2 regions of the Bacillus arachidis genome follow, and region 2 is predicted to be linked to the other one. Evidence: a T-box and tRNA genes for the amino acid it is inferred to sense, from the RefSeq annotation. Region 2 holds a T-box; the other holds one or more tRNA genes.
What was found. The T-box of region 2 lies ahead of thrS (threonine--tRNA ligase). A T-box ahead of a tRNA ligase gene usually reads a tRNA of that ligase, here a tRNA-Thr.

Region 1 (15,856 bases), 2.1 Mb from region 2:
CGCCATCGCGGTATGCCAATCATGACTATGAAGGATATCCACTTCAAAATCCAGGTGCGGCATACACTCTAATACTGCTTTAGAAAAGAACGAAAAACGTTCTCCATCATCATAATGACCATAAAGAGAATCCCTTTTAAAATAATATTCATTGTCGATTAAATAATACGTAATCCCGTCTTGCTCTCCTTTTAAAATCCCGCAATATTGATTTCGCCAACCGAGCTGAACATGGATTACTTTGTGAAGCGTACATGCTTCTCGCAAGTGCGCAGGAATAAGACTATAGTTCGGAAGTATAATGCGAACGTTCACTCCTAATTTTTTGAGTTCCTTTGGAAGTGCACCCGCTACATCTGCTAGGCCTCCTGATTTAATAAACGGTACGCATTCTGATACTGCAAATAAAATATTCACGTGTTGTTCCACTGCCTGAAAAGCGTGTACACTCTGTGCCGCCCTTCTTACAGCTTCCTCCCTTCGAATTTTAAATTCATATCATGATGAGCCAGTGAATCCCTATTAGATAGGATTTCACCGGCTATATAAATTCATTTTCATTTTTCAACATATAATCCATGCCATAAAAAACAAAAGATACCCTCTATTTGCTTGCTTCTTTCGTTTTAACTTAGCATGGGGCCAAAAAAGGTACTGCCCACTTCTATGCAAGGCAGTACACTCTCTTCACCTAAAAAAAGAATGTTTTCATTTATATTGAGATTTTAAGAATAACTCGTAATATTTTGACTTCGGACACTACCTTTTTCCAAAACATGTGGTTGTTCAGGCGTTCCTATTAAAACTACACCATCCTCAATCTTAACATCTTTATCAATAATAACACCATCTAATATACAATTATCTCCAATTTGGCTCTTTTGCATAATAATGCTATTGCGAATCACTGAACCTTCTCCAACCTTTACAGATCGGAAGACAACGCTATTCTCAACCTTCCCTGCAATGACGCTGCCATTTGCGATCATTGTATTTTGTACATTTGCTCCCTTTATATAACGCGTTGGTGGCTCATCTTTTACTTTTGTAAAAATTGGTGCTTCTTTCGTAAATAACTGCTTCCAAATAGAAGGCTGCAAAATTTCTAAACTATGCTTATAATAGCTTTCAATCGAATCAATGACAGCTACGTATCCTGTATGTTCATATGTTCCAATGTACAATGATTTCCCCTGTTTTTCTCTAACAACATCAAATAAACTATAATGCTCCATATCTTTATATGTTTCAAATAAATCTAATAATAGCTGTTTCTTAAGCACATAGGTTTGCAGGGGAACTCCTTCATGGCACACTTCCGTAACATCTGCTTCCGTATGTATATGTCTCTCTAATACTGCTTGAAAATTTATCGCTGTAACAAGATGACTATTTGTAATGACAACATACTCTTGTTTGCTGCGCAGAAAATAGTCAATATGTCTTCTAAAATGAGCGAAAGAACCAAACTCATCTTGATCACATTGGCAATTCGGAGGAAATAAAAATAAGCCATCGCGTTTTCTATCTAAATCCCATTGCTTTCCTGATCCGAGGTGATCCATCAAGGAACGATTTTTATGACTTGTAAAAATCGCTACACTATGAATATGAGAATTAACCATATTCGAAAGCATAAAATCAATGAGACGATAACGTCCTCCAAATGGTAGTGCTGCCAGTGAACGATGCCCTGTTACTTTCTTTAAGGAAGGAAAACTCCCTGTTGCATTAATAATTCCTAACATCGATTCTCCCATTCATCTCATCCCCCTTTTCTATTTCCCCTCAGCTATTAGTACGACATCATCGATATTTTTTTCTGGACGAATAATTGTCCCATCTTCAATGACCATACCTGATCCAACAATTGCTCTTTCGACGATAACATTTTTACCAATGCATGCATCCGGCATAATGACCGAATCGATCACCATACTTCCCTCTCCAACCGTTACGCCTTGGAATAAAACTGAGTGTTTTACATCCCCTTCAATAACGCATCCTTCATTAATTAATGATTCTTCCACCTTCGCCCCTTCAGCAATATACTGTGGTGGTTCATTCGGATTAACTGAATAAATACGCCAACTATGATCATTTAAATGTAAAGACGATTCTTCACGAAGCAAGTCCATATTTGCTTCCCACAAGCTTTTTACAGTTCCAACATCTTTCCAATACCCTTCAAATGGGTAAGCCACGAGCTTTTTCTCTTCATCTAATAAAAGCGGGATGACATCTTTTCCAAAATCATTACTAGATTCTGGATTTCTTGCATCCATCTCTAAATATTCTTTTAACACGGTCCAATTAAAAATATAAATACCCATCGAGGCAAGATTACTTTTTGGAAACTGTGGTTTTTCCTCAAACTCAACAATTTCCATGTCTTCGTTCGTATTCATAATTCCAAATCGACTTGCTTCATCCCAAGGTACTTCAATAACAGAAATCGAAACGTCTGCTTCTTTTTCAATGTGGTAATCTAGCATTTTACTGTAATCCATTTTATAAATATGATCCCCTGATAAAATCAGAACATATTCCGGATCATACTGATGTAAGTAATTTAAATTTTGATAAATCGCACTTGCTGTTCCTGTATACCATTTCACGCCTGAAGATTCCGAGTACGGGGGCAATACAGTCACGCCGCCATTCACACGGTCTAAATCCCAAGCATTACCGATTCCAATATAGCTATGAAGCTCAAGCGGCTGATATTGGGTTAAAATCCCAACGGTTTCAATACCAGAATTTGCACAATTACTTAATGTGAAATCGATAATTCGGTACTTACCACCAAACGGAACAGCTGGCTTGGCTAAATTCTTTGTTAAAGCACTTAAACGACTACCCTTTCCTCCTGCTAGTAACATTGCTACGCACGTCTGCTTTTGTACCATTTTGTTTTTTGCTCCCCTTTCTCGTTTTCACTGGTCTTAAAATAGATACACCAAATGGTGGAATTGTTATTTCTACATGAGCAGACTGGTTATGATACGGCTCGCCTATTGCCTTCAGCCGTTTTTTATTCACCTGTCCTGAGCCGCCGTATATTACATCATCACTATTTAAAATTTCGTTATAATATTGGAATTCTGGTACGCCCACTTTATAATTTTCGTACACAATGTTTGTAAAATTGCATACAACAACAAGAACGTCTTCCTCTTTATCTCCTTTACGAATAAACGAAAATATACTTTGCTCATTGTTGTCAGCATCGATCCATTGAAAGCCTTCCTGTGAGTGATCAAGCTGCCAAAGTGGTTTTGATCGCTTATACAATGCTATGAGCTCTTTAAAGTAATCATGCATATAACAATGCATTTCAAAATCATGTAAATTCCAATCTAGATCCTCGAGATCTTTCCATTCATCAAATTGACCAAATTCTCCGCCCATAAAGAGCAATTTCTTCCCTGGATGTGCAAAGAAATACCCGTATAATAAGCGAAGCTGCGCAAACTTTTCCCAGTAGTCTCCCGGCATTTTATTTAACAATGATTTTTTCCCGTGAACGACTTCATCATGAGAGAGCGGTAATATAAAGTTTTCGGAGTAAGCATAGAGCAAAGAAAATGTCATTTTCTCATGAATATATTTCCGATATTCCGGTGCACACTCCATATATTTCAGCACATCATTCATCCAGCCCATATTCCACTTATAATTAAATCCTAATCCCCCTTCATAAGTTGGAGCGGTCACAAGTGGCCAAGCTGTCGAATCTTCTGCAGTCATCAGAAATTCTTCGTCTTCTGCAAATACTGCCTCGTTTAACTCTCGTAAAAAGGAAACCGCATACTCATTACTTTGCTGCCTTCCTTCTTTTTCCCAATACAGCATATTTGCAACTGCATCGACGCGAAAGCCGTCAATATGGTAATATTTCATCCAAAACAATGCATTTGAAATTAAAAAATTTCGCACTTCCTGTTTTCCTAAATCGAAATTCACTGTTCCCCAAATACGATTTTCCCTTACATCCAAATCTTTATATTCATAAGTTGGTGCCCCATCAAATAAATACAAACCGTGAGCATCCTTACAAAAATGACCTGGTACCCAATCTAAAATGACACCGATTCCATATTTATGACATTCATCGACAAAATACATGAAATCATGAGGCGTACCAAATCGACTTGTCACTGCATAATATCCGGTTCCCTGATATCCCCATGAACGGTCATATGGATGTTCGACAAGCGGCATAATTTCAATGTGTGTAAATTGATGTTCTGCTACATAAGGAATGAGCTCATCTGCCATTTCTCTATATGAATACAAAGAGCCATCTTCTTTCTTTTTCCATGAACCAAAATGCAACTCATAAATTGCCATTGCTTCCTTATAACTTACTTTTCGTTTCTTCTTTCGGAACCAATTTCTATCATTCCATTTATATCCCCTTATATCAAAAATAACAGATGCCGTGTTTGGTCTTACTTCTGCATATGTTGCATAAGGATCTGCTTTTAAAATTGTTTCGCCACCTTTGGTTTCAATCGCATACTTGTATGTCTCTTTTTCCTCCAAATGTGGTATAAACAATGACCAAATACCCTCTTCTGTCATTTTTCGCATCTTATGCCCGTCAATATTCCAATCATTAAAATCGCCAACTACACTCAAAGCTTTCGCATGAGGAGCCCATACTGTAAATCGTACGCCTTGTATTTCATCCTCTACTACAGGATGCGCGCCAAATATGTTATAGCTCTCATAACACTGTTTTGTGTGAAATTCATACACACTCTCTTCCATACAATTTGTTACACTCAATATGTTCACCTCACTAAGATGACAGAATTTTTATTACCTTGTAAACATTCGTTAAAATACTGAAATATCCTTGTGCATTTTTAAATAAATATACGTTTTTTCGCGGAAATTAAAGGGAACATTTTAATTTTCCGTTAAATATATCGAATTTTGACGAATATTCATTGAAAGCGGTTTATTTTAAAATAATTTTTAAAAAATAACAAAAAGCACTCTATGGGCAATAGAATGCTTTTTGTTATAAACGCCCCTTATCCAGTAAAGGAGGTATACTTTGGGGATATACAAGGGAACTGGAAAAGGAATTTGTATGAGGTTATATATAAAATTCAGAAGCAGGAAGCAGTTTCCCGCTTCTAAATCATTTATCAATTATCTTAAAGTACTGGTGCCATTGTTTCTTTTAATACTTTTACTGAGTGAGCGAACTTCGCTTTTTCTTCTTCATTTAACTCAAGTTCAACGATTTCACGTACACCTTCTCGGTTAATAACAGCTGGAACACCTACATAAGCGTCTTTCTCACCATATTGACCTTCAAGGTATGCAGATACAGTTAGTACACTGTTCTCGTTGTTTAAGATTGCCTTTGTTACACGAAGTAATGACATACCAATTCCATAGTAAGTTGCACCTTTACGTTCGATAATGTGGTAAGCAGCATCACGTACATTTACAAAGATTTTATCTAAATCATCTTGGTTATACTGTTCGTTGTTCGCTAAGATTGTTTCTAATTTTTGTACACCTATAGTTGCATGACTCCATACTGGAAGTTCAGTATCACCGTGTTCACCAATGATGTATGCATGAACGTTGCGTGGATCTACATCTAAGTAATCACCTAGCATATAACGGAAACGAGCAGAGTCAAGAGTTGTACCAGAACCGATTATGCGTTCTTTTGGTAATCCAGATTCTTTCCAAGTTACATAAGTTAAGATGTCAACTGGGTTAGTTGCGATTAAGAAAATACCATCAAATCCAGTATCCATAATACCGCGAACGATTTGCTTAAAGATTTTTGTATTTTTCTCAACTAAGTCTAGGCGAGTTTCACCTGGCTTTTGTGGTAATCCAGCAGTGATAACAACTAAATCTGCATCTTTACAATCTGCATAACTACCGCTCCAAACCTTTGTTGGTGATGGAGAGAATGGTACTGCATGGCTTAAGTCCATTGCTTCTCCTTCTGCTTTCGCTTCATTTACGTCAACAAGTACGAATTCTTCAGCTACACCTTGGTTAATCATTGAGTAAGCATAACTACAACCTACAGCACCTGTTCCTACTAATACTACGCGATTGATACCTTTTTTCATGGTAATTTCCCCTCTCTATTGTTCACATTTATCATGATTGTTTAAGTAATTAATTAAAATACTAATTTAATGTTGTTTAACTTCCTTACATTCATATTGTAGCATAAGTTATTGTGAATTAATTCACAAATTATGACCTATTTGTGAACTTTTTCACACACAGTAGAAAGTTATTATATCAGGCGTGGAATCAATCAAAATGAAAGCCTTTTCTTTAGATTGTGAAAAGGCTGCTTTACTGTGTTGCTATCGTTTTGTCTATTAAAAATTAAAATAACACCTAATAAAAAAGCTATCCTTTCAACAACATTTCCAGAAAGAATAGCTTTCTCTTGGATCAAAGTTTTATCTTTTTTCTGGCATTAAGCGAGTGGCAACTCCAATCCTGTTCCATGCATTAATAGCAACAATCTGCATAATAATTTCAGCAATTTGTTCTTCTTCAAAGAATTTCCTTACTTCTTCATATACCTCATCAGGAACATGCGTTTCCGCTACTAGTGTAATTGATTCTGTCAAAGCAAGCACAGCACGTTCTGCCTCTGTAAAGAACGGTGTCTCACGCCAAGCATTAAGAGCATAAATACGCTGCTCTGTTTCCCCTAGTTTTCGTGCATCTTTCGTATGGAGATCAATGCAATACGCACATCCGTTGATTTGAGAAGCCCGGATTTTAATTAGCTCTTTCAATGTCTCATCAATGCTTGTAGTCATCAAATATTTTTCTAATCCCGCCATTGCCTTATAACCTTCTGGATTTACCTTCCCCATTAAAAACCTTGTTTCCATTGTATAGTCCCTCCATAAAATAAAATTAATTTATACTTTGGCGTCAGGATATTGAATAATGTCTTTCATAAATCTTTTCATATCATGATTGTAGTTCATAACAGACCTTCTAAAAGAAAACACATATAGCATCCCTTTCATACCCTGTCACTTATAAGACAAATCAGCTTTTCAATTTGTGACAAAATAAAAAGAAATCTTAAAAAAATAAAGATTTCTTTTTCATTTTTATGCTATAGAACTGAAATATGCTTTAATTTATCGGGATTGACTACAATGTAGATTCTTCTAATTAATTCTCGGCTTTCATCCCACTCAAAACATATAGCTTTCTCTGCACATCCCTTATTCCTTGCTAAGATACCAATTTGACCATTTATGATAGTTGGAAGAAGTTCGACTTGAAAGAATCCCTTTGAAACAATTGCCTCCAAAAATGTCTGGATACGCTGTTTGCCCAAAATCGGAAATATGGCTGCACGCACTTTACCTCCTCCATTAGTGACAAGAGCTACGTCCTCTCTCAACAGATTAATAAACGCCTCAAAATTTCCTGTTTCTGAACCTTGGATAAAGGTATGTACCATTTTTTCTGTATGAATCGATTGCTGCGGATGTACTGGCACTTCATGCTGTATCTTCTCTTTGCAACGGCTGTAAATCTTTCGGCAATTTACTTCTGATTTATTTAAAAGCTCAGCTATTTCACGATAATCGTACCCAAGTGCCTTCCTTAAAACGAATATGGCTCTTTCAACAGGAGTTAAATTCTCTAACAATACAAGGAATGCATAGGATACTCTTTCGCTTTGGATTATAGTTTCCATAGGATTTAATTTCGCTGTATCTATTTCCGGCTCAGGAAGCCATTCTCCTGTATATATTTCTCTTTTTTTCCGTGCTGATTGTAGTATATTCAAACAATGGTTCGTCGTCATCTTAATTAAATACGCTTTCATATTTCTAACTGGCTCTTGGTTCACATGTTGACTTTTCATAAGTATATCCTGTGCAACATCCTCCGCATCACTAACAGAGCCAAGCATTCGATATGCGAAAGAGTATACTAAAGGTTGATAGGTTCGATACAAAGTTTCAAAATCCATATTATCACTCCATTCTATAGCGTGTCTCAATATAAAAATATATGATTTGTTATAATGAAAAGATTATCTTTCTGCTACGGAAGGCTTGTATAATTATCTCTTCCATTTTTTCATATTCCATCGCTCTCTCCTTTCTATTAGTCAGACGCTCAAAGCATAAAAAAGTATACTAAAAAACAGACGTATCAAAGTCTGTTTTTTTCCTGAATAACTATCCACTTAAATAAGAATGAAACAAAATATTTGAATTTCATGCAGGCTTGCTTTCTCTTTACGAGTCTTTGATACTCCCGTTATTTTGTTCCGAATGAAATATGTTATTTTCACTTGTAGCAACAATCTTTACCTTGTATGGCAGTTTGTTAATCCCAATATACATAACCGGATTCTTATCTTTTCCCTTACCCTTTTCAGGATTTAAATCAATAACGGACGTATCTTTTTCATCTTTCACTTCTTTTACCGTAATTTTATCATTTTAGTGCCTTTCACTACCACTGGTCATCTATTTCTAGAAGGATTGAACATTCTCTTTTTTAATGCTATTTTGTCTAAAAACAAGTGAAAAAGCATTATAACTTGTTTTTTAGCGTTCATATTTGTCTTATTCATTATGCCAAAACAAATTCACTTGCTTCGCTCTTCTTAATTCAGCGTGTAATGAAACAGAAATATTATATATAATTTAGGAAAGTGGAAAGAGGTGATATTATGGAGGATAACATGCGGGAAAGCAGAAAAATAGCTACGCCCATTCTTTGGACTATTTCTTTACTTGTCGCTACACTATTAGTTTTTGTAACCACACGATTATATCCAAATACCAATTTACAGATTAGCATTGTTTTATTCTCTATCATAGACATTGGATTTATAGTCGCTTTGATTTTGGGAATTAAGACAAAAAACGCTAGTATAATGATCTTCAGTGTTATATCTAATGGCATATTTTTTATACTACTATCCATTTTTATTTTTTTACTATTAGTTGCTAATGGTATTTCAGAACCGTAACAAAATCATTGATAAATAAAAAAAGAGATAGCAGATTATGCTATCTCTTTAAGTATGACCCGTACGGGATTCGAACCCGTGTTACCGCCGTGAAAGGGCGGTGTCTTAACCACTTGACCAACGGGCCAATTTCTGGCAGAGAAGAAGGGATTCGAACCCTCGCACCGCGTTAGCGATCTACTCCCTTAGCAGGGGAGCCCCTTGAGCCACTTGGGTACTTCTCTATATTATATGGCTCCGCAGGTAGGACTCGAACCTACGACCGATCGGTTAACAGCCGATAGCTCTACCACTGAGCTACTGCGGAATAATGGTGGGCCTAAATGGACTCGAACCATCGACCTCACGCTTATCAGGCGTGCGCTCTAACCAGCTGAGCTATAGGCCCCCAATAGAAAAGCGGGTGAAGAGAATCGAACTCTCGACCAGAGCTTGGAAGGCTCTTGTTTTACCACTAAACTACACCCGCATAAAATTATAAAATAAATGGTGAGCCATGAAGGACTCGAACCTTCGACCCTCTGATTAAAAGTCAGATGCTCTACCAACTGAGCTAATGGCTCATTTTGAAAGTGGTGCCGGCTAGAGGACTTGAACCCCCAACCTACTGATTACAAGTCAGTTGCTCTACCAATTGAGCTAAGCCGGCTTGTGATTTCAAAATGGTGGCTCGGGACGGAATCGAACCGCCGACACGAGGATTTTCAGTCCTCTGCTCTACCGACTGAGCTACCGAGCCAGAAATAAATGGCGGTCCCGACCGGGGTCGAACCGGCGATCTCCTGCGTGACAGGCAGGCATGTTAACCACTACACCACGGGACCATTTGGTTGCGGGGACAGGATTTGAACCTGCGACCTTCGGGTTATGAGCCCGACGAGCTACCAGACTGCTCCACCCCGCGACGATATCATATTCTTTTTTGAAAAAATGGAGGAGGTAGAGGGATTCGAACCCCCGCGCGACTCTCGCCGCCTGTCGGTTTTCAAGACCGATCCCTTCAGCCAGACTTGGGTATACCTCCAGAGTATTTACTTTAAATGGTGGACCTTGTAGGACTCGAACCTACGACCGGACGGTTATGAGCCGTCTGCTCTAACCAGCTGAGCTAAAGGTCCTTTATGGTAGCGGCGGAGGGGATCGAACCCCCGACCTCACGGGTATGAACCGTACGCTCTAGCCAGCTGAGCTACACCGCCATAATAAAGTTATAAGTGGAGCCTAGCGGGATCGAACCGCTGACCTCCTGCGTGCAAGGCAGGCGCTCTCCCAGCTGAGCTAAGGCCCCATGTTTAAAATATCGGGAAGACAGGATTTGAACCTGCGACCCCCTGGTCCCAAACCAGGTGCTCTACCAAGCTGAGCCACTTCCCGTTAATAAAAGCGCGCCCGAGAGGACTCGAACCCCTAACCTTTTGATCCGTAGTCAAACGCTCTATCCAATTGAGCTACGGGCGCATATGGTGCCGAGGGCGGGGGTCGAACCCGCACGGTGGTCACCCACCGCAGGATTTTAAGTCCTGTGCGTCTGCCTGTTCCGCCACCCCGGCATGTCATATTGAAAATTGGAGCGGAAGACGGGATTCGAACCCGCGACCCCAACCTTGGCAAGGTTGTATTCTACCACTGAACTACTTCCGCAAGACATGTTATGAGATATTTTATTAAAAGTGCGGGTGAAGGGAGTCGAACCCCCACGCCAAAGGCGCCAGATCCTAAGTCTGGTGCGTCTGCCAATTCCGCCACACCCGCATATTATATTTGCTTTTTAAAAAAATGGGGCGACTGATGGGAATCGAACCCACGAATGCCGGAGCCACAATCCGGTGCGTTAACCACTTCGCCACAACCGCCATAGTTACTGGTGCCGGCTAGAGGACTTGAACCCCCAACCTACTGATTACAAGTCAGTTGCTCTACCAATTGAGCTAAGCCGGCATATGGTGGAGGATGACGGGATCGAACCGCCGACCCCCTGCTTGTAAGGCAGGTGCTCTCCCAGCTGAGCTAATCCTCCATTTGCCTGGCAACGTCCTACTCTCACAGGGGCAAGGCCCCAACTACCATCGGCGCTAGAGAGCTTAACTTCCGTGTTCGGTATGGGAACGGGTGTGACCTCTCTGCCATCATTACCAGACTTTATTCATTTGAGACAATCATTATTATACTTGATTCATTTAAAATGTCAACAAGTTTTTTTATGTTCTCTCAAAACTAGATAACGTTTGCTTCATATTATATGGTTAAGTCCTCGATCTATTAGTATTCGTCAGCTCCACATGTCACCATGCTTCCACCTCGAACCTATCAACCTGATCATCTTTCAGGGATCTTACTAGCTTACGCTATGGGAAATCTCATCTTGAGGGGGGCTTCATGCTTAGATGCTTTCAGCACTTATCCCTTCCGCACATAGCTACCCAGCTATGCCCTTGGCAGAACAACTGGTACACCAGCGGTGCGTCCATCCCGGTCCTCTCGTACTAAGGACAGCTCCTCTCAAATTTCCTACGCCCACGACGGATAGGGACCGAACTGTCTCACGACGTTCTGAACCCAGCTCGCGTACCGCTTTAATGGGCGAACAGCCCAACCCTTGGGACCGACTACAGCCCCAGGATGCGATGAGCCGACATCGAGGTGCCAAACCTCCCCGTCGATGTGGACTCTTGGGGGAGATAAGCCTGTTATCCCCGGGGTAGCTTTTATCCGTTGAGCGATGGCCCTTCCATGCGGAACCACCGGATCACTAAGCCCGACTTTCGTCCCTGCTCGACTTGTAGGTCTCGCAGTCAAGCTCCCTTATGCCTTTGCACTCTACGAATGATTTCCAACCATTCTGAGGGAACCTTTGGGCGCCTCCGTTACACTTTAGGAGGCGACCGCCCCAGTCAAACTGCCCACCTGACACTGTCTCCCGGGTCGATAAGACCCGTAGGTTAGAATTTCAATACAGCCAGGGCGGTATCCCACCAGCGCCTCCACCGAAGCTAGCGCTCCGGCTTCAAAGGCTCCCGCCTATCCTGTACAAGCTGTACCAAAATTCAATATCAGGCTACAGTAAAGCTCCACGGGGTCTTTCCGTCCTGTCGCGGGTAACCTGCATCTTCACAGGTACTATAATTTCACCGAGTCTCTGGTTGAGACAGTGCCCAAATCGTTACACCTTTCGTGCGGGTCGGAACTTACCCGACAAGGAATTTCGCTACCTTAGGACCGTTATAGTTACGGCCGCCGTTTACTGGGGCTTCAGTTCAGAGCTTCGCTTGCGCTAACCCCTCTCCTTAACCTTCCAGCACCGGGCAGGTGTCAGCCCCTATACTTCGCCTTACGGCTTCGCAGAGACCTGTGTTTTTGCTAAACAGTCGCTTGGGCCTATTCACTGCGGCTTTCCGTTAAGAAAGCACCCCTTCTCCCGAAGTTACGGGGTCATTTTGCCGAGTTCCTTAACCAGAGTTCTCTCGCTCACCTTAGGATTCTCTCCTCGCCTACCTGTGTCGGTTTGCGGTACAGGCACCTTTTATCTCGCTAGAAGCTTTTCTTGGCAGCGGGGAATCAAAGACTTCGCTCCATAAGGAGCTTCCCCATCACAGCTCAGCCTTCACGATAAGCGGATTTGCCTACTTATCAGCCTAACTGCTTGGACGTGCACAACCAATCGCACGCTTCTTCTATCCTTCTGCGTCCCTCCATTGCTCAAACGATAAAGAGGTGGTACAGGAATATCAACCTGTTGTCCATCGCCTACGCCTGTCGGCCTCGGCTTAGGTCCTGACTAACCCTGAGCGGACGAGCCTTCCTCAGGAAACCTTAGGCATTCGGTGGACGGGATTCTCACCCGTCTTTCGCTACTCATACCGGCATTCTCACTTCTAAGCACTCCACCAGTCCTTCCGGTCTGACTTCACTGTCCTTAGAACGCTCCCCTACCACTGATACGTAAGTATCAATCCGCAGCTTCGGTGGTGTATTTAGCCCCGGTACATTTTCGGCGCAGAGTCACTCGACTAGTGAGCTATTACGCACTCTTTAAATGGTGGCTGCTTCTAAGCCAACATCCTAGTTGTCTAAGCAACTCCACATCCTTTTCCACTTAATACACACTTTGGGACCTTAGCTGGCGGTCTGGGCTGTTTCCCTTTTGACTACGGATCTTATCACTCGCAGTCTGACTCCCAAGGATAAGTCATTGGCATTCGGAGTTTGACTGAATTCGGTAATCCGATGAGGACCCCTAGTCCAATCAGTGCTCTACCTCCAAGACTCTAACACTTGAGGCTAGCCCTAAAGCTATTTCGGGGAGAACCAGCTATCTCCAGGTTCGATTGGAATTTCTCCGCTACCCACACCTCATCCCCGCACTTTTCAACGTGCGTGGGTTCGGGCCTCCATTCAGTGTTACCTGAACTTCACCCTGGACATGGGTAGATCACCTGGTTTCGGGTCTACGACCACGTACTAAACGCCCTATTCAGACTCGCTTTCGCTACGGCTCCGCCTCTTCAGCTTAACCTCGCACGGGATCGTAACTCGCCGGTTCATTCTACAAAAGGCACGCCATCACCCGTTAACGGGCTCTGACTATTTGTAGGCACACGGTTTCAGGATCTCTTTCACTCCCCTTCCGGGGTGCTTTTCACCTTTCCCTCACGGTACTGGTTCACTATCGATCACTAGGGAGTATTTAGCCTTGGGAGATGGTCCTCCCGGATTCCGACGGAATTTCACGTGTTCCGCCGTACTCAGGATACATTCAAGAGAGAACGAAGTTTCGACTACGGGGTTGTTACCCTCTGTGACGAGCCTTTCCAGACTGCTTCGTCTACCTCGTTCCTTTGTAACTCCGTATAGAATGTCCTACAACCCCAAGAGGCAAGCCTCTTGGTTTGGGCTAGATTCCGTTTCGCTCGCCGCTACTCAGGAAATCGCATTTGCTTTCTCTTCCTCCAGGTACTTAGATGTTTCAGTTCCCTGGGTCTGTCTTCCTTACCCTATGTATTCAGATAAGGATACCATACCATTACGTATGGTGGGTTTCCCCATTCGGAAATCTTCGGATCAAAGCTTACTTACAGCTCCCCGAAGCATATCGGCGTTAGTCCCGTCCTTCATCGACTCCTAGTGTCAAGGCATCCACCGTGCGCCCTTTCTAACTTAACCAAACTAAAATTAAAAAATATGAGCTACACTGTTATCTAGTTTTCAAAGAACATACATTTATTTCTGAGAGATAGTTCTCTCAAAACTGAACAAAACGAAACACGGAAACTTATATTGATGAACAGCGTTCATCAATTCTCCATAGAAAGGAGGTGATCCAGCCGCACCTTCCGATACGGCTACCTTGTTACGACTTCACCCCAATCATCTGTCCCACCTTAGGCGGCTGGCTCCAAAAGGTTACCCCACCGACTTCGGGTGTTACAAACTCTCGTGGTGTGACGGGCGGTGTGTACAAGGCCCGGGAACGTATTCACCGCGGCATGCTGATCCGCGATTACTAGCGATTCCAGCTTCATGTAGGCGAGTTGCAGCCTACAATCCGAACTGAGAACGGTTTTATGAGATTAGCTCCACCTCGCGGTCTTGCAGCTCTTTGTACCGTCCATTGTAGCACGTGTGTAGCCCAGGTCATAAGGGGCATGATGATTTGACGTCATCCCCACCTTCCTCCGGTTTGTCACCGGCAGTCACCTTAGAGTGCCCAACTTAATGATGGCAACTAAGATCAAGGGTTGCGCTCGTTGCGGGACTTAACCCAACATCTCACGACACGAGCTGACGACAACCATGCACCACCTGTCACTCTGCCCCCGAAGGGGAAGCCCTATCTCTAGGGTTGTCAGAGGATGTCAAGACCTGGTAAGGTTCTTCGCGTTGCTTCGAATTAAACCACATGCTCCACCGCTTGTGCGGGCCCCCGTCAATTCCTTTGAGTTTCAGCCTTGCGGCCGTACTCCCCAGGCGGAGTGCTTAATGCGTTAACTTCAGCACTAAAGGGCGGAAACCCTCTAACACTTAGCACTCATCGTTTACGGCGTGGACTACCAGGGTATCTAATCCTGTTTGCTCCCCACGCTTTCGCGCCTCAGTGTCAGTTACAGACCAGAAAGTCGCCTTCGCCACTGGTGTTCCTCCATATCTCTACGCATTTCACCGCTACACATGGAATTCCACTTTCCTCTTCTGCACTCAAGTCTCCCAGTTTCCAATGACCCTCCACGGTTGAGCCGTGGGCTTTCACATCAGACTTAAGAAACCACCTGCGCGCGCTTTACGCCCAATAATTCCGGATAACGCTTGCCACCTACGTATTACCGCGGCTGCTGGCACGTAGTTAGCCGTGGCTTTCTGGTTAGGTACCGTCAAGGTGCCAGCTTATTCAACTAGCACTTGTTCTTCCCTAACAACAGAGTTTTACGACCCGAAAGCCTTCATCACTCACGCGGCGTTGCTCCGTCAGACTTTCGTCCATTGCGGAAGATTCCCTACTGCTGCCTCCCGTAGGAGTCTGGGCCGTGTCTCAGTCCCAGTGTGGCCGATCACCCTCTCAGGTCGGCTACGCATCGTTGCCTTGGTGAGCCGTTACCTCACCAACTAGCTAATGCGACGCGGGTCCATCCATAAGTGACAGCCGAAGCCGCCTTTCAATTTCGCACCATGCGGTGCAAAATGTTATCCGGTATTAGCCCCGGTTTCCCGGAGTTATCCCAGTCTTATGGGCAGGTTACCCACGTGTTACTCACCCGTCCGCCGCTAACTTCATAAGAGCAAGCTCTTAATCAGTTCGCTCGACTTGCATGTATTAGGCACGCCGCCAGCGTTCATCCT
Region 2 (15,856 bases):
TTTCTTTTTGGGAAAATGAAATGTCACATCAGCGTTATGTGAAAGAAATTTTTCCTAGATTATATGCGTTAGCTAATGTAACTATGGATGTTGAAAGTATAAATGGAAAGCAAGTTGCGTGTATAGAAGAATGGTCTGTATATTAATTATGAAAAAAGTAAATAAATGATGTTATATCTAGGATAAATGCTTTTAATAGTTATTGTTGTATGAATTGTTAGTTTTAAAAGTAGAAGGTGTGCAATGAATGAATGTATGATGGGTATCTCATTCAATGAGATGAATTCTTTTAAACATGAAATTTATAGAAGACGTCAGATACCCTTTCATGTTAATATATTTAAGTTATATTAGGAGGCTTACCCTTTTGTGATTGTACGGTAGAAGCAGTGTGAGCTTGAATTTTTTAGAGAAAAGGATGTGCCTAACTTGCGTATTAATAAATTTATTAGTGAATCTGGAAAAGCATCTAGACGTGGAGCAGATAAGTTAATTAATGAAAGAAGAGTAATTATTAACGGAAAGGTTGCAAAAATAGGTGACCAAGTACAACCAGGTGATGACGTGCGAGTAAATGGAGAGCAGCTTCGAATTGCTCGAGACCATGTGTATATCGCTTTAAATAAACCAGTAGGTATTACATGTACAAGTGAAAAGGCAGTTAAAGGTAACATTATCGATTTAGTGAATCATCCTTTACGAATTAATCACGTTGGACGTCTTGATAAAGATTCAGACGGTTTAATTTTGTTAACGAATGATGGCGATATTATTAATGAAATTTTACGTGCTGAAAATAAACATGAAAAAGAATATATTGTTTCAGTAGATAAGCCGATTACGCCTGAATTTTTAAAACAAATGGCAGCGGGTGTTAAAATTTTAGGAACAAAAACACTTCCTTGTGAAATAACACAGTTATCAAAATATGAATTCCAAATTATTTTAACACAAGGATTGAATCGCCAAATTCGTCGTATGTGTGAGGCTTTAGGTTATCAAGTTTACACATTAAAACGTACGCGAATTATGAATATCCAGTTGAATAATTTACCTGTTGGACAATGGAGAGATTTAACGAAGAAAGAGAAAAAAAGATTATTTGCAGATTTAAACTACGAACCGCAAGATTGGTAAAAAGGGTAGGGGAAATCAAAAAACATGAAATTTGTTTTTGGTTTCCTTTTTTTATTGAGCAAAAAATGTTTTTTGACACTTGCAAAAATAAAATGAATAGGATATAGTAAATAACAATAAATGGATGTATTGCAAAAGCAAAGAAGAGGACACGAGTTATTTTTAACGGTTATACAGAGAAGGAAGGAATGCTGAGAACTTCCTAACGCAGGAAAATAACTTACCACCTTAGAGCTGCACTAGGGAAAATGAAAGTATCTAGTGCCGTGTAAGCGACGTTACCGCAAAAGAAGCCATTGTATGTTTAGTATGATGGGAATCTGGGTGGAACCACGGGTAAAAAGCACGCTCGTCCCTATTATTAGGGATGAGTGTGCTTTTTTATTTATGAAATGGAGCGATGAAAATGAGAGAACAGATGATTAAGATTATTTTTCCAGATGGTAGTGCCAAAGAATTTGTAAAAGGAATTACTCTAGAAGAGATTGCAGACTCAATTAGTTCGAGTTTAAAAAAGAAAGCAGTAGCCGGAAAGGTGAATGATCAATTATTTGACTTACGTCGAAATATCGAACAGGATGCAGAAATTCAAATTATAACTATGGATTCAGATGAAGGAGTAGAAGTTGCGAGACATACTGCTGCACATATATTAGCGCAGGCTGTTAAAAGAATATATGGCGATGTAAAACTGGGTGTAGGGCCTGTTATTGAAAATGGTTTTTATTATGATATGGATCTTCCAGGTAGTATAGGTGTTGAAGACTTACCTAAAATTGAAAATGAAATGCAAAATATTATAAATGAAAACTTGAAGGTGGAACGAGTTGAAATTACTAGGGAGGAAGCGAAAAAAGTTTTTCAAGATATAAATGATCACTTAAAGTTAGAGCTTTTAGAAGCAATCCCTGAAAATGAACTTGTAACAATTTATAAACAAGGAGAATTTGTTGATTTATGCCGTGGCCCGCATTTGCCGTCAACTGGTTACGTGAAAGCATTTCAATTAACTCATGTTTCAGGTGCATATTGGCGAGGAGATAGTAATAATCAAGTACTTCAGCGTATATATGGCGTTGCGTTTTCTTCTCAAAAAGAATTAGAAAACTATTTGCGGTTTTTAGAAGAAGCAGCAAAAAGAAATCATCGCAAGCTAGGAAATGAACTTGAGTTATTTATGTTCTCGGAAGAAGCACCAGGAATGCCCTTCTATTTACCGAAAGGACAAATTATTCGAAATGAATTAGAGTCCTTTTTAAGAGAAATACAACAAAAATACGATTATCAAGAAGTGCGCACTCCTATTATGATGAATCAAGGATTATGGGAAGAATCGGGGCACTGGGATCATTATAAAGATAATATGTATTTTTCAGAAGTAGACCACAAAAGCTTTGCATTAAAACCGATGAATTGCCCTGGACACATGCTTATCTTTAAAAATAAATTACATTCCTATCGTGATTTACCAATCCGAATGTGTGAATTTGGTCAAGTACATCGCCACGAATTCAGCGGTGCGTTGAATGGGCTACTAAGAGTTCGTACATTCTGTCAGGATGATGCACATTTATTTGTGACACCTGAACAAATAGAAAGTGAAATAAAGTCAGTGTTAAAACAAATTGACTATGTCTACAGAACATTTGGTTTTGAATATGAAGTTGAGCTTTCAACAAGACCTGAAGATTCAATGGGTGATGATGAGCTATGGGACCAAGCTGAATCGTCTCTCGAGAATGTGCTGAAATCATTGAATTATAATTATAGAGTAAATGAAGGAGATGGCGCATTTTACGGACCGAAAATTGATTTTCATATTAAAGATGCTTTACAAAGAAGCCATCAATGTGGAACAGTTCAACTTGATTTCCAAATGCCAGAGAAATTTGATTTGAATTATATTGATGAGAGAAATGAGAAAAGAAGACCAGTTGTTATCCACCGTGCTGTATTAGGTTCTTTTGATCGATTCTTAGGAATATTAATTGAGCATTTTGGGGGAGCATTCCCGGCGTGGTTAGCTCCAGTTCAAGTAAACGTAATTCCTGTTTCTACTTTAGCTCATGATCAATATACAAAAGAAATGGAAGAAAAGCTCAAACAGGCAGGTATTCGAGTTAAACGAGATATTCGTAGTGAAAAATTAGGGTATAAAATACGGGAAGCCCAGATTCAAAAGGTACCATATGTTCTTGTTATAGGGGATAAAGAAGTGGAGAATGGATCGGTAAATGTGCGTAAATACGGAGAAGAAAAATCAGAAGTTGTATCACTAACTGAATTTATGGAAAACGTACAGAATGAAATATATAATAAATGTTCTAAATAATAAAAAATCACACCGCTTATTAAAAGTGGTGTGATTTTTTATTACGATAAGCAAATTATTAATAGTTGTTTTCGCTTACTTCTTCAAAATCTACCTTACAAAAATGTAAGGTGAATGTAAGATAAATCGCAGGAAAATCGCGAATAAAAGTGAGAATATTGAGAAATAAGGGGGGCTATCAATTTCGTTAGAGAAGATAGAAAATTTAAGAAATATTAAGAATTTATGTAGGAGAAATCTAAGAAGTGTATGGCAAAGTAATGATATACAAAATGGGATGGAGTGATAGAAATGGCAACAGATGTAGTGACAGTAGAAAGTGTGGAGAAAACATATGGTAAAAGAAATGAAAGCCAGTCAAAAGCATTAAGAGGGGTATCACTTACGATACAAGAAGGGGAATTTGTTGGGATTATGGGTCCTTCTGGATCTGGGAAAACAACATTACTTAATGTAATTAGTACACTTGATTATGCAACAGGAGGAAGTGTGACAATAGCAGGCACAGATATTACTTCAATGAAGGGGAACGCTTTATCAGATTTTCGTTCTCAAAAACTAGGATTCATTTTCCAAGATTTTAATTTGCTTGAAAATCTCTCGATTTATGAGAATATTGCTTTGCCACTTTCATTACAAGGAGTGCCTTCAAGTGAGATAAGCGGGAAAGTAAATGAGGTTGCAAAGAAACTGGATATTGTGGAGATTTTAACAAAGTATCCATCAGCTGTTTCTGGTGGACAAAAACAGAGAACAGCTGCTGCGCGGGCTTTAGTACATAATCCGGCTATTGTATTAGCGGATGAACCAACAGGTGCACTTGATAGTAAAAATGCAAAAAGTTTGCTAGAAGCGATGCAAGATTTACATGAAAATCATGGAGTAAGTATATTAATGGTAACGCATGATGCATTTAGTGCAAGTTATTGTCAACGGATTCTGTTTATTCAAGATGGGCTACTTTATAAAGAATTGAAACGCCAAGGAACACGTGAGGATTTTTATCAAGATATTTTGGGTGTGCTTGCTCATATGGGCTCAGCGGCTGAATCCAAGTAGGAGGCGAGATCATGTTATTGAAATTATCACGTCATAGTATGAAAAAAATGCTAAAGGACTATCTAGTTTTACTTATTGGTCTCGTCATTAGTATAAGTATTTTCTACATGTTCCAAACGATGGCAATCAACAGTCAATTTACAAAAGATAATAGTATGATTAGTAGTATTCGCCTTGTATTTTGGGTCGGTGCGGTCTTACTTTCCTTCATTACGGTCTTTTATATCGTATATGCGAATTCCTTTTTACTTACATTGCGCAGGAAAGAGCTTGGTATGTATATGATGCTCGGTGCGAAGAAGAAAAAAGTAGCTCAGTTATTATTTATCGAAACATTCGGCATGGGAATTATCAGCATTATTATCGGAATTACTGTAGGAATATTGCTAGCAAGTGCAGCAGGAAATTTTTTAATGAATGGTTTAGAGATTTCGGCAAAAGGCTATGCGCCATTTTATATACCTGCAGTTCTTGTTACATGTGGATTTTTCTTGGTCTTATTTATTATTACTGGATTTATCAATAGTGTACGTTTATTGCGCAAAACTGAACTTGAGTTACTTCGTGAAGATGAAACACAAGATGAAATAGAAAAGAGTAAGCGTCGTGTTTTCATTTTTACTGTAATGGGAGTACTGCTGTTAGGAACCGGATACTATTCTATCCTTCATATAGACAAGTTACGTGAAATAGGTTTTATACTAGCAACGGGTGCTACAACGACAGGGACATATTTTATTTTTAGTTCATTGCTACCATTGTTTGTGACACGATTAAAAAGTAACAAAAATCGAAATGAAACAGGTTTAAATAGCTTTACATACGCTCAGCTTCGTTTCCGGATCAACAGTCTATCACGGGTACTTGGAACTGTAGCGATGCTAATTGCACTTGGTGCAGGAGCGATGACAGCTGGAATGGCATTTCAAAAAAATGTTGGTATTATGACGGATTTTTCTCGAGTCTATGATGTGACAATTCACGATCCGAATGAAAAAGATAAAGCTGCATTAAAGGAAATGAACATTGTAGAGCAGCGGACTTATAAATATAAAGTAGACGGAGAAGCAGTCTATTATTTACGAAACGATTTAACTGCAAAACCACCGCTCATTTCTGATCATCAAGATACTAAAAATGTAAAAGAGCCTGTACGTAAACGCGTAAAGGAACCTTTAACTGAATCATTATATACATCTATGGAAGCACCTGACGCTTCACCTAATCTCCCGCGTATTCCAAGAGATTGGGAAGATGCGATTGTAAGAGAAATTCAAGTTACACATAATCAATTTAATGGAAAACCTGTACGAATTGCAAATGACAATCAATATAAAAATATTCAAGGAACAGAACATAGTGTCACACTAGTGCAAGTAGATGATTTACAAAAATATAAACCTTTATTAATGGATATCGATCAACGACAAAAAGAGTTAGTAGAAAAAGAAACAGGCAAAAAAATAGAATTATATACAAAAATGACAACTTACCAATTTATGAATAGTTTTATGAGTGGTACGATGTTCATGGGATTCTTCCTTGGAATTGCATTCTTAGCAATGATGGCGAGCTCTCTCATGTTTAAAATATTAACAGGAGCTTCTCGCGATGTACGTCGTTACGAAATGCTTCGGAAAATTGGAGTACGACGTAGTATGTTATCACGCAGCATCTATAAAGAGATTTCATATCTCTTTATTTTCCCAGCTATCATTGGTATTGCACATGTTTTAGTAGGGCTTAACTTGTTCCGTCTCTTCTTAGTTGATCCATTTGTAAAAGTTTGGATGCCGATTGGGATTTTTCTTATTATTTATGTTGTCTATTACTGGATTACAGTTCAATTGTATAAGAGTATGGTTCTGCCGAAAGAGCAAATAATAAAGTAGATTTCATTACCCTTAAGAAAAATTCGATTTATGTACGATTAGCAATACCTGATTCTGATCTTTAATAGAGGAACAATAAATGAACGTGGAATTCACGTTCATTTATTTTGTTGGAAAATATATTTTGCATTTTTTTGAATAATTCGTAAAATGAAATTATAGTTCAGAAAGGGAGAATGTTATGTTACTTCGAGTTGGAAAGTGGTGGGGGATTACTTTTTTGCAATTATTTGCTGCACTGGGATGTATTCTTTGTTTAGGGGCACTCCCCCGTTTATTTAAAGGATTACAAATGGATCCTATTGGATATGGAAAAACGATTTTATATCTTGGTGAGAAATTACTTCATCCAGGGGAGATTATGTATGGATTTCGTGATTCTCGGACTCTATTTCCACAAATTTGGATACATTATATGGAGACAATGCTAGTATTTGTTTCGTCTTTTCTACTATCGCTATTTATAGCGTACGTGCTTGTTGTATGGGTATTGCAGCGTTCTCATATTAGGCAACGCGTATGGAATGGGGTTTTTCTTACACTTGAAAGTATTCCGGATATTCTACTTATTTTATTATCACAACTTTTGGTAGTGATTGTGTTTCAAAAAACAGGATGGATGCCAGTGAAGTTTGCGGGGATGTCCGGAGAAAGGGTGCGTCTTTTACCGATTTTGTGCCTTACATTACCGACAACGTTACTATTTATTAAATTGTTATTACTCCGTTTTAGAGAAGAGTCAGAAAAAGACTATAGTTTATTTGCGAAAAGTAAGGGATTAAGCTTACGGCATATATTAACGCATCATATTTCAAGAAACGTGTTACTCACTACAGTTTACTATGCAAAAACGAATATTTTATTCATGTTATCAAATCTTTATATTATTGAATGGCTCTTTAATACATATGGCATGCTTGTATTCGTAAAAGAAAATTCGAAAATAGAAGTGTTTACTGTGTGCTTAGTTCTATTATATGTCCCTATTTTCTTCTTATTTCGCTTGTTACATACGCTCATGCAAAATGTGATAAAGGAGCGTGTGTAATATGTGGCAAAGGTTAAAATATGACATGCGATTTTGGATTGGTTTGATTTTTTTAAGCGGACTTATGCTTGTCAGTATCGGAAATACTCTATTTTTCGATGGAGAAATTCGAGAAGTAACGATGTTGTATAACGAAAAAGGACAAGTAGAGGCAGCGCCTTTTCCTCCATCATCTCAGTTTTGGTTTGGGAGTGATAGTAAAGGGCGTGATTTATTCCAATTAATAATAGAAGGTGCAAAATGGACAATTGGTGCAAGCTTAATTGTTGCGATTTTGCGGGTTATCATTGGAGGAGGATTAGGGTTACTTCTTGGCATGTATAGTAAACGTTCTTTTTCGGTTATTTCTGCATTTTTTGATCCATTTAGTATTGTTCCCATGATTATGATTTCGTATTTTATGTTAAGAGAAGTTTTATTCTTTGAAAATGGTACTATTCCAGCTCCTTTCACAATACGAGTTCTGTTTCAGATTAGTATTCTCACATGTTTGGCTGTGCCCACTGTTATGCTGTATACAGGGCAAGAGGTACAGCGTGTAAAACGAGAAGAGTTTATGATGGCAGCAACTGTTCTTGGGGGGAGTAAATGGCATCAATTACGTCGCCATGTATGGCCTCATCTTGTACCATCTTTTTTCTTACTTGTTGCCCAGCAATTTGTTAGTATGTTGCTGCTTCTTATGCATCTTGGCTTACTGGAGTTATTCTTTGGAGGAACTATATTATTTACCGGTGACGTAGATAGTGTGACGAAGGAATGGACAGGATTGATTGGACAAAATTTTCGCCATTTGACCACGCATACTTGGATTGTTCTTATACCGATGTTTTTCTATAGCTTGACTATCTTGGCAGGAAATCTTATTAGTAATAGTCTGCAAGGATCGATTGGTATAGGAAATCTGAGAAGAAGGAAAGTAGGAAAGAAAGAAGAGAAAGTTGAGAAACAGGTGAAAAGTGAAAGAGAAGATTTTTCTTTCCATCAAGAAGTATCTAAATAAAAAAGATAGATGAGAACAATTTGTTTTCATCTATCTTTTTTCGATTTTACAAAGGCGGTAAATCAATTTTTCCTTCTTCGAACAACTCTTTTAGCATGTGTTTCGTATATCCAGCTGCTTGTCCGAATGTAATTTTTGCAGGCATTGGTGCTTCATTTACGTCTACTACTACATCAATAATACAAGGCTTATTTTGCTTAACAGCATTTTCAAAGGCAGGAAGTAATTCATCAATATGTTCTACTCGGTATCCAATTCCGCCACATATTTCTGCATATTTTGCAAAATTAGGATTTGTTAAGTCTGTACCAAATTCAACATTTCCCATTACTTCTTGCTCAAACTTAATCATAGCGATTTTATTGTTGTTTAAGACAACAACAATAATTGGTAACTTATATTTTACTGCAGTGACAAAATCATTCATCGTCATTCCAAATCCACCGTCACCACAAATTGCAAAGACTTGTTTATCTGGATAGGCAAGTTGCCCAGCAATTGCGCCAGGTAGACCGCATCCGAGTGTAGCCAGCCAACTTGAGATGATGAATTGTTGGTTCGTCATCCGAAAATGACGGGCAGCCCATACTGTGACATTCCCAACATCAACTGATAAAATGGCATCATCATGAGCAACATGTTGCAAGGCATGCATAACTCTTTGTGGTTTGATTGGAGTGGAAGAATCCTCTTCTTGGTTATGCAATTTTTCTTCCCATTTTTTCATCAATTCTTGATGATGTTCTAGGAATGAATGATCGTTATGCTTCTCCACATTTTCTAAAAACCATTTCAATGTTTTATCCGCATCACCAGCTAATCCGATGTCTGTCGCATAACGCTTTCCGATTTGTGCAGGATCTGTATCAATATGAAGCGTCTTTGCTTTTTCGGGTAAAAAGCCAGTGAAAGGGTAAGAAGTTCCGACCATGATTAATGTATCCGCATTCTTCATTGCTTCGTAAGACGGTTTTGTCCCAATTAATCCTAGTCCGCCTATACAGAGAGGATGTTCATCAGGAATAATTCCTTTTGCTGGTAGTGTTAAAACAATAGGGGCACCAATATGTTCTGCAAATGCAAGTAAAGATTCCTTCGCATGTTTTGCTCCTTTTCCAGCTAAAATAACAGGTTTCTTTGCGTCATTTAATGCTAGTTTTGCCAATTTTAGATCCTCTTCTTGTGGAAAGAGTTCGGGAAACGTAAAAGAAGAACTTGTTATACGTGCACCAGCTTCCACTTCAAACTTCGGAACATCATCTGGAATAGTAAGAACAGATACACCTTTCTTTGTATATGCCATCCGAATCGCTTGGTTTACAACGGCAGGGAGTTGTTCAGCTGACATAATTCGCTGATTATAGACAGCGACATCATCAAACATTCTTTCTAAGTTTACCTCTTGGAAAAATCCTGTTCCGAGTAAATCAGATTCAACTTGCCCTGTAATTGCGAGAACTGGCACTTGATCTAGTTTTGCATCATATAATCCATTTAATAAATGGATCGCTCCAGGACCAGCAATTGCCATACAAACGCCGAGTTTACCTGTTAATTTTGCATAGGAAGCGGCTGCTAAAGCACCAGCTTCTTCATGACGAACTTGAATGAATTTGATTTTGTCTTGTTTCTTTCGAAGCGGTTCAATAATAGAATTGATTGAATCCCCAGGCATGCCGTAAATGTGGTCAACGCCCCAATCGATAAGTAAATCAACAAGTGTTTCACCGGCTGTTTTACGAAACATAATAGATCCTCCTTATGCATTGAGATACTATTATGTTTTGGATAAATAGGTAAAATATACAAGAAATGAATCCTTATTTTAATGATGGTCAGCGAAAAGAATAAAAACGGTTATGAGTAAAAATCCACTAATAGACCAAGAAAGGAAGGGGAGAGGAGAAAGGTGTTTCTTAGCCTTCCATAACATCTCATGTATTGTGACATAACCTAAAGAACCGATTGCACTCCCCATTATCAGCCCTTGTAAGTGAAGTGCTTTCCCGTGCATCATCACCCCAAAGATTGTACCAGTACCGAGGATAATCGATAATAACAAGATTGTTAATAGAAATGAAATATATTTATGCTGTGTAAATAGAAAAGGAATGATTAAAGCTAATCCTTCTGGAATATGGTGTGTGACAATCGCAAATAAGAACGGAATTGCAGTTTCGTCATGATTTGTAAAAGCAGCTCCTAATGCAATACCACTCGGCATATTGTGAATAAAAATAGCGAAGGAGAGAAATAAAAAAGTTTGCCATGCTTGCTGCTCTTTTCTATGTATGATAGGGTGATGGCAATAATTATCAAGTAAACTCATAAGTAATATACCAATGGTAATGCCGAGCGTGGGGCCAATGATTTCATAGCTTGAAAAAGTTTCTGGAATTATTTCTAGCGATAATAACCCAAATAAAATGCCTCCACATAGCGCGTATAAACGATGCATTTTTTCTTCGATAAGTTGATGCGTGGCAAGTCCAACTGCGCCACCTAATAGTAATCCACCAAACGAAAAAAACGTAACGATCATTGGAAACCATAGTCGCTCCATATAATCACACTCCATTTTTCTAGCCTTCATTTTCAGCTTACTGTGTGAAAGAAGAGATTAGTCCAACTTATTTGGAAGTAATTTTTTATATAACTTAAATCTGGTAATGATGATGTATGTAATAAAAGGTTAAATTTCTTTAAGATCAATCTATTTAGTAACATCTGATATCACTGTCAATAAGGCATTGGGTGATTTTTGGGATTGTGAAATGGTGTCATAAAATGCCTTTCGAATAGAAGTTTCTCTTGGGTCATCAAACATTTGCATACCAACGCGTGTCATTGCATAAGAAAAACCAACTCGATTGATTGGATCTGCGAAACATAAAGAGCCACCCGCACCTGGATGTCCAAAGCATGAGGAATTTCCATAGTGAGAGCCTGTTTCTAACGGTTTGAAAAAGCCTAATGTAAAAGCGGTGTCTACGGTTTGTACAACATCACGCCAACAACCGTTCGTTTGTACAGGTGGTTTCGATAGTTCACTTAAAGTATATGGGCTTAAACCTAATATGGGGCCACCATTAGCAAATTCACTATAGATTTTTGCCATATCACGCACTACACCGATGCCATTTCCAGATGGAAATTCTATTTCTCGTAATTCTCTTTTGTTGAAGTTATCATGTGCAAGTAACCCTTTTGGATCCACCATGCTACGCTTTGCTAAGGATTTTGGATTCAAAAATGCCCATAGTAAGCTTTTCGGGAAAGAGCCAAAGCTTTTAAATATGTCAAAGATAGATTGGATTCCCTTAATAGTCGCTATACGTTCATTTGGCAGTGAAGTGGGTATACCAATATACATTTCTGCTTGTAAAGGCTGTGCAATCTCTTCACTAAAAAAATGAGTCAAATTTCTTCCTTTTGGATCTACATGACGAATTAATTCACTTATATACCAACCGATTGTCCATGTATGGTAGCCATGTCTTGTGCCGGGTTCCCAAGCTGGTTTCATGGTTTCTAAATAAGGAGCAACGTGCTTCGTATCAAAATCACCAAGTGTATATAATGGTAATTTGTTAATACAACATAACCCAGCTTGGTGTCCAAGCAACTGCCGGACTGTGATGTTTTCTTTTCCATTTACTCCGAATTCGTTCCAATAAGTAGATACTTTCTCTTCGTAATCGATATAACCTTTTGAATGCGCTAAGGCCAATGCAAGACTAGCAAATCCCTTTGTTGCAGAAAAAATGAGAATTGCTGTATCTTCTTGCCAGCGTTTTTTTGTATGATGATCACGATATCCGCCCCATAGATCAACAACGCACTCATCGTTATAATAGATGCAGCAAGCAGCTCCTAATTCTTCACGGTTTGTAAAATTCTCTATAAATGCATGTTTAACTTTTTCAAATCCAGGTTTGACGAAACCGTCAATATGAATGGTTTGTTCCATCGTTGTATCCCCTTAGTGTTTAAATTATAATATTTTAAAATATTGTTATGTATATTAATACTTCACTAAAATATGTAAATCCTTTTTGTTTAGTGAAGGAAAGGAGATTGATATTAAAGATAGAATATATATTCAGTTGTGGAGAGAAGGGAAAAGAGTAACCATGCAAAGTAACAAAGTAACACATCTTTTTGTAATTAATAAAAAACGCACCTTGTTTATGTAGGTTTACAGCTCTTGTAGTAACAGTTACTTTTGAAATCGTTCAGAATGTGAGACACAAAATGAGAAACGGTTTAGGTTAAAAGGGGGATTCTGGGAACACTGTAATAACGATAAAATCAGTTGATGAAAATGGTAAACTCGACATAGAAATTAAAGCTAACACATTTTCATATTGAAATGCCAAACTCTTTGTTACTGAGAGTGAATCATTATTAAAATCACTTCTATTATGCTTTTAATAGAAGTTTACTTAAAAGAAAGTATATCGGTAAAAAGATGATGAAATAAGAAAGTGTTGGTCTCATTTTTATTAAACAAATAGATGTTTTAGTTGAATAAATCAAAGAAAAAAATCGATTTCTTTCCATGAGTATATTAGGAGAAACAATCGGAACTTGTATCCTTGCATATTACATTTTGGATGAGACTATTTCTTTACAACAAGGTATAGGTATTGTACTTATCTTAATTGGTCTAACGTTATTTCTATTACAACCAAAGAAATAACGAATCATAGGATTATGGTCTATTATTGTTATTGATTACTGAAAAATGTTAAGATTATAAAAAAAATCAAGGGAAGAGTCAAGAAATGATTTATGTGATTAGACATGGACAAACAGATATGAACAAAGAAGGAAGACTTCAAGGGAGGATGGGGTTGCCATTAAATGAATATGGCATAGAGCAAGCAGAGTATTTAAGAGATAAGCTTAAAAACATAAAGTTTGATTATGTATTCTCCTCACCACAAGAAAGAGAATTCTAGATAAAATATTTCGTTTTAATATTCTTTATTTTATAATTATTTATAAACATAAATAATTACTATGCTTTTTTATTAGGAGGGGATTTGTGGTGAATATAGTACCAATACAGAAAGATGAAACTCTAATTAGAAACATGTCCAAACTGTACTGCATGGTGCATGAAGGAAAAGATTTTGATGAAATGGTAGAAAGAATTACAAGACATATAGATTATGAGAATTTCAAGGGTATAGTAGCTATAAGTGATGAGAATGAAATTATCGGTTTTGTTTATGGATATGAATCTTTAGAAGGGCAGTACTACAATCATTTGTTAAGGGAAGCATTAAGTTCGAAACAAGTGGATCGATGGTTACATGATTGTTTTGAATTTGTTGAATTAGCGGTCCATTCCGATTATCGGAAAAAAGGAGTAGGAACTGCATTACATAATTATTTATTAGATGGAATATGCAATAAAACTAGTGTTTTGACGACACAGGTAAGTAACAATCATGCTCGTTCGTTATATGAGAAACTAGAATGGAGTAATATAATGGAACCATTTCATCCAAGTAAAGATGATGTTCCTTATGTTATAATGGGAAAAGATTTAAGTACTGTATAATAATTGGCATCATATTTAGTAAGCAACTAGAAAATAAAAAAGAAGACCTGTTGCTAAAGTCTTCTTTTTTGAATATTAAACATCTAATCTAAATGCACCGTGCAATTATATAATTCTGAATCCCAGCCATTTTCTAGCTTTTTAATTTTAGTTATGGATGTATTTTTTGGAGAATCTGTCGTGCTCAAATGAGGTACTAATTCTTTAAGAAGATGCTTAATGTATGAGCCATGACTAACGATTAAGATGTTTTTGTTAGGGTGTTTATATGTAATGTCTTCAATAAATGGTAAAGCTCTCGCTTTAACACTGTCAGCACTTTCGATTCCTAAATCGAGTTCTCTCCAGCTCTTTCCCCATTTCGAAATTCGTTCTTCTTCAGTTGTTCCTTCGATTTCTCCACCACCCACTTCACGAAGTCTAGGGTCTAAATGGATTTCTATATTTTTAATGCTTTTTCCTATTGTTTCGGCGGTTTGCTTTGCTCTTAGTAAATCACTAGAATAGATTAAATCCCAATTTTCTGTAGCTAAACGTTCTGCTAGTTTATAAGCATCAGAGAGTCCGTCTTGATCAAGTGGGATATTTGAATTACCTTGAGCTCTCCCTTCTTTATTCCAGTGTGTGCTGCCGTGCCGAATGATTCCTAGTGTTGTCATTTTGTATCCCCCTTACAATAATAGATTTACCTTGGTAATTATATAATAATTCTGAAAAAAATTTCAACAGATTGTAAATAAATATGGACATGTGAGAGCGGAAGGAGTAGCGTTTTCTTTTTACAGGATGTTTCCTTATTTTTCAGCCTAGATTTTAGAAAATGAAGGGAGATACAGATGAAAGAAAAATGCGAAGGTATTGTGGAATGGTTTAAACAAGATGAAGGCTATGGGAGTATTTTGATAGATGGAATAGAGGAGAGTCACGTTTTTGTACACTTTAGCTCAATCACACCTGATTCAAGCAGGTTTCCTGATGGTTTTAGATACCTTTTACAAGGGCAGAGAGTTTCATTTCATTTAATTGAAATGCCAAAGTTAAATGAACAATCAAAAACTGCTAGAAATGTTGTAATTCTATCAAATTAACCATGTTCAAGTAGGATTTTTTTGTATTATAAAGAATCTTTATTGTATGGATTGGAAGGGGAGAATAAGATGGAAGTTATAATTCGTGCAGTAGAGATACAAGATGCTAAAGCAATTCATCGTATATGCATCCAAAATGATGTTTTGCCTTATATGGTTTTCTTACCTAGTATGCGAGTAGATGCGATGGAAAATAGAATTCGAAATTTAGCGCCGAATCAATTTGAATTTGTTGCAGAATATGACGGGCAAGTAGTAGGATTTGTTGGTTTAACGCAAGGACAAGGAAGAAGGTCACATTCGGGAGATTTATTTATCGGTGTAGACAGTGGATATCATAATAAAGGTATCGGAAAAGCTTTATTAACAAAAATGCTGGATCTTGCAGATAATTGGTTAATGCTAGAGAGAGTAGAACTTGGTGTTTTGGAAATAAATCCTGGTGCAAAAGCACTATATGAAAAGTTTGGGTTTAAAGATGAAGGTATAAAAAAGGGGAGTTTAAAATCTCACGGTAAGTTCATTGATGAACTCATGATGAGTCGTTTTCGGCCAAATGGTTTAATTGCACATACGTAAAGATTGGATAATTACAAGGAATTTACAAAAAGATGTATATTAAAGGACATAAAGCATGATATAAGATGGTCATGCTTTTTTGTTGCGGTGAGATTGTTAAGTAAGATATGTTGGTTGTGCGATGAAGTGTAATTTTTATTTTGACA

Region 1: it encodes a tRNA-Thr, which carries the amino acid that the T-box ahead of thrS (threonine--tRNA ligase) is inferred to sense. The anticodon was not compared.

What each region holds. Positions count from the first base shown of each region.
Region 1 covers NZ_CP127376.1:4,328,801-4,344,656, forward strand. The annotation lists gene glgA (glycogen synthase GlgA) at 1-417, opposite strand, end outside; gene QRY57_RS23925 (GlgC family sugar phosphate nucleotidyltransferase) at 726-1,760, opposite strand; gene QRY57_RS23930 (glucose-1-phosphate adenylyltransferase) at 1,779-2,909, opposite strand; gene glgB (1,4-alpha-glucan branching protein GlgB) at 2,857-4,794, opposite strand; gene QRY57_RS23940 (L-lactate dehydrogenase) at 5,172-6,116, opposite strand; gene QRY57_RS23945 (carboxymuconolactone decarboxylase family protein) at 6,462-6,905, opposite strand; gene QRY57_RS23950 (RNA polymerase sigma-70 factor) at 7,139-8,011, opposite strand; partial or broken gene QRY57_RS23955 (hypothetical protein) at 8,283-8,489, opposite strand; tRNA gene QRY57_RS23960 (tRNA-Glu) at 9,081-9,152, opposite strand; tRNA gene QRY57_RS23965 (tRNA-Ser) at 9,159-9,249, opposite strand; tRNA gene QRY57_RS23970 (tRNA-Asn) at 9,258-9,332, opposite strand; tRNA gene QRY57_RS23975 (tRNA-Ile) at 9,337-9,413, opposite strand; tRNA gene QRY57_RS23980 (tRNA-Gly) at 9,424-9,494, opposite strand; tRNA gene QRY57_RS23985 (tRNA-Lys) at 9,513-9,588, opposite strand; tRNA gene QRY57_RS23990 (tRNA-Thr) at 9,599-9,674, opposite strand; tRNA gene QRY57_RS23995 (tRNA-Phe) at 9,689-9,764, opposite strand; tRNA gene QRY57_RS24000 (tRNA-Asp) at 9,774-9,849, opposite strand; tRNA gene QRY57_RS24005 (tRNA-Met) at 9,853-9,929, opposite strand; tRNA gene QRY57_RS24010 (tRNA-Ser) at 9,957-10,049, opposite strand; tRNA gene QRY57_RS24015 (tRNA-Ile) at 10,067-10,143, opposite strand; tRNA gene QRY57_RS24020 (tRNA-Met) at 10,148-10,224, opposite strand; tRNA gene QRY57_RS24025 (tRNA-Ala) at 10,241-10,313, opposite strand; tRNA gene QRY57_RS24030 (tRNA-Pro) at 10,326-10,399, opposite strand; tRNA gene QRY57_RS24035 (tRNA-Arg) at 10,410-10,483, opposite strand; tRNA gene QRY57_RS24040 (tRNA-Leu) at 10,487-10,575, opposite strand; tRNA gene QRY57_RS24045 (tRNA-Gly) at 10,592-10,666, opposite strand; tRNA gene QRY57_RS24050 (tRNA-Leu) at 10,697-10,777, opposite strand; tRNA gene QRY57_RS24055 (tRNA-His) at 10,803-10,878, opposite strand; tRNA gene QRY57_RS24060 (tRNA-Thr) at 10,888-10,963, opposite strand; tRNA gene QRY57_RS24065 (tRNA-Val) at 10,967-11,042, opposite strand; rRNA gene rrf (5S ribosomal RNA) at 11,047-11,162, opposite strand; rRNA gene QRY57_RS24075 (23S ribosomal RNA) at 11,265-14,185, opposite strand; rRNA gene QRY57_RS24080 (16S ribosomal RNA) at 14,331-15,856, opposite strand, start outside.
Region 2 covers NZ_CP127376.1:2,241,902-2,257,757, forward strand. The annotation lists gene QRY57_RS13000 (DUF4937 domain-containing protein) at 1-146, shown strand, start outside; gene rluF (23S rRNA pseudouridine(2604) synthase RluF) at 430-1,137, shown strand; T-box leader at 1,269-1,497, shown strand; gene thrS (threonine--tRNA ligase) at 1,544-3,469, shown strand; gene QRY57_RS13015 (ABC transporter ATP-binding protein) at 3,761-4,528, shown strand; gene QRY57_RS13020 (ABC transporter permease) at 4,540-6,420, shown strand; gene QRY57_RS13025 (ABC transporter permease subunit) at 6,602-7,468, shown strand; gene QRY57_RS13030 (ABC transporter permease) at 7,470-8,471, shown strand; gene QRY57_RS13035 (pyruvate oxidase) at 8,518-10,218, opposite strand; gene QRY57_RS13040 (ZIP family metal transporter) at 10,297-11,034, opposite strand; gene QRY57_RS13045 (serine hydrolase domain-containing protein) at 11,185-12,441, opposite strand; partial or broken gene QRY57_RS13050 (EamA family transporter) at 13,027-13,173, shown strand; partial or broken gene QRY57_RS13055 (histidine phosphatase family protein) at 13,259-13,426, shown strand; gene QRY57_RS13060 (GNAT family N-acetyltransferase) at 13,570-14,043, shown strand; gene QRY57_RS13065 (histidine phosphatase family protein) at 14,127-14,702, opposite strand; gene QRY57_RS13070 (cold shock domain-containing protein) at 14,880-15,131, shown strand; gene QRY57_RS13075 (GNAT family N-acetyltransferase) at 15,201-15,710, shown strand.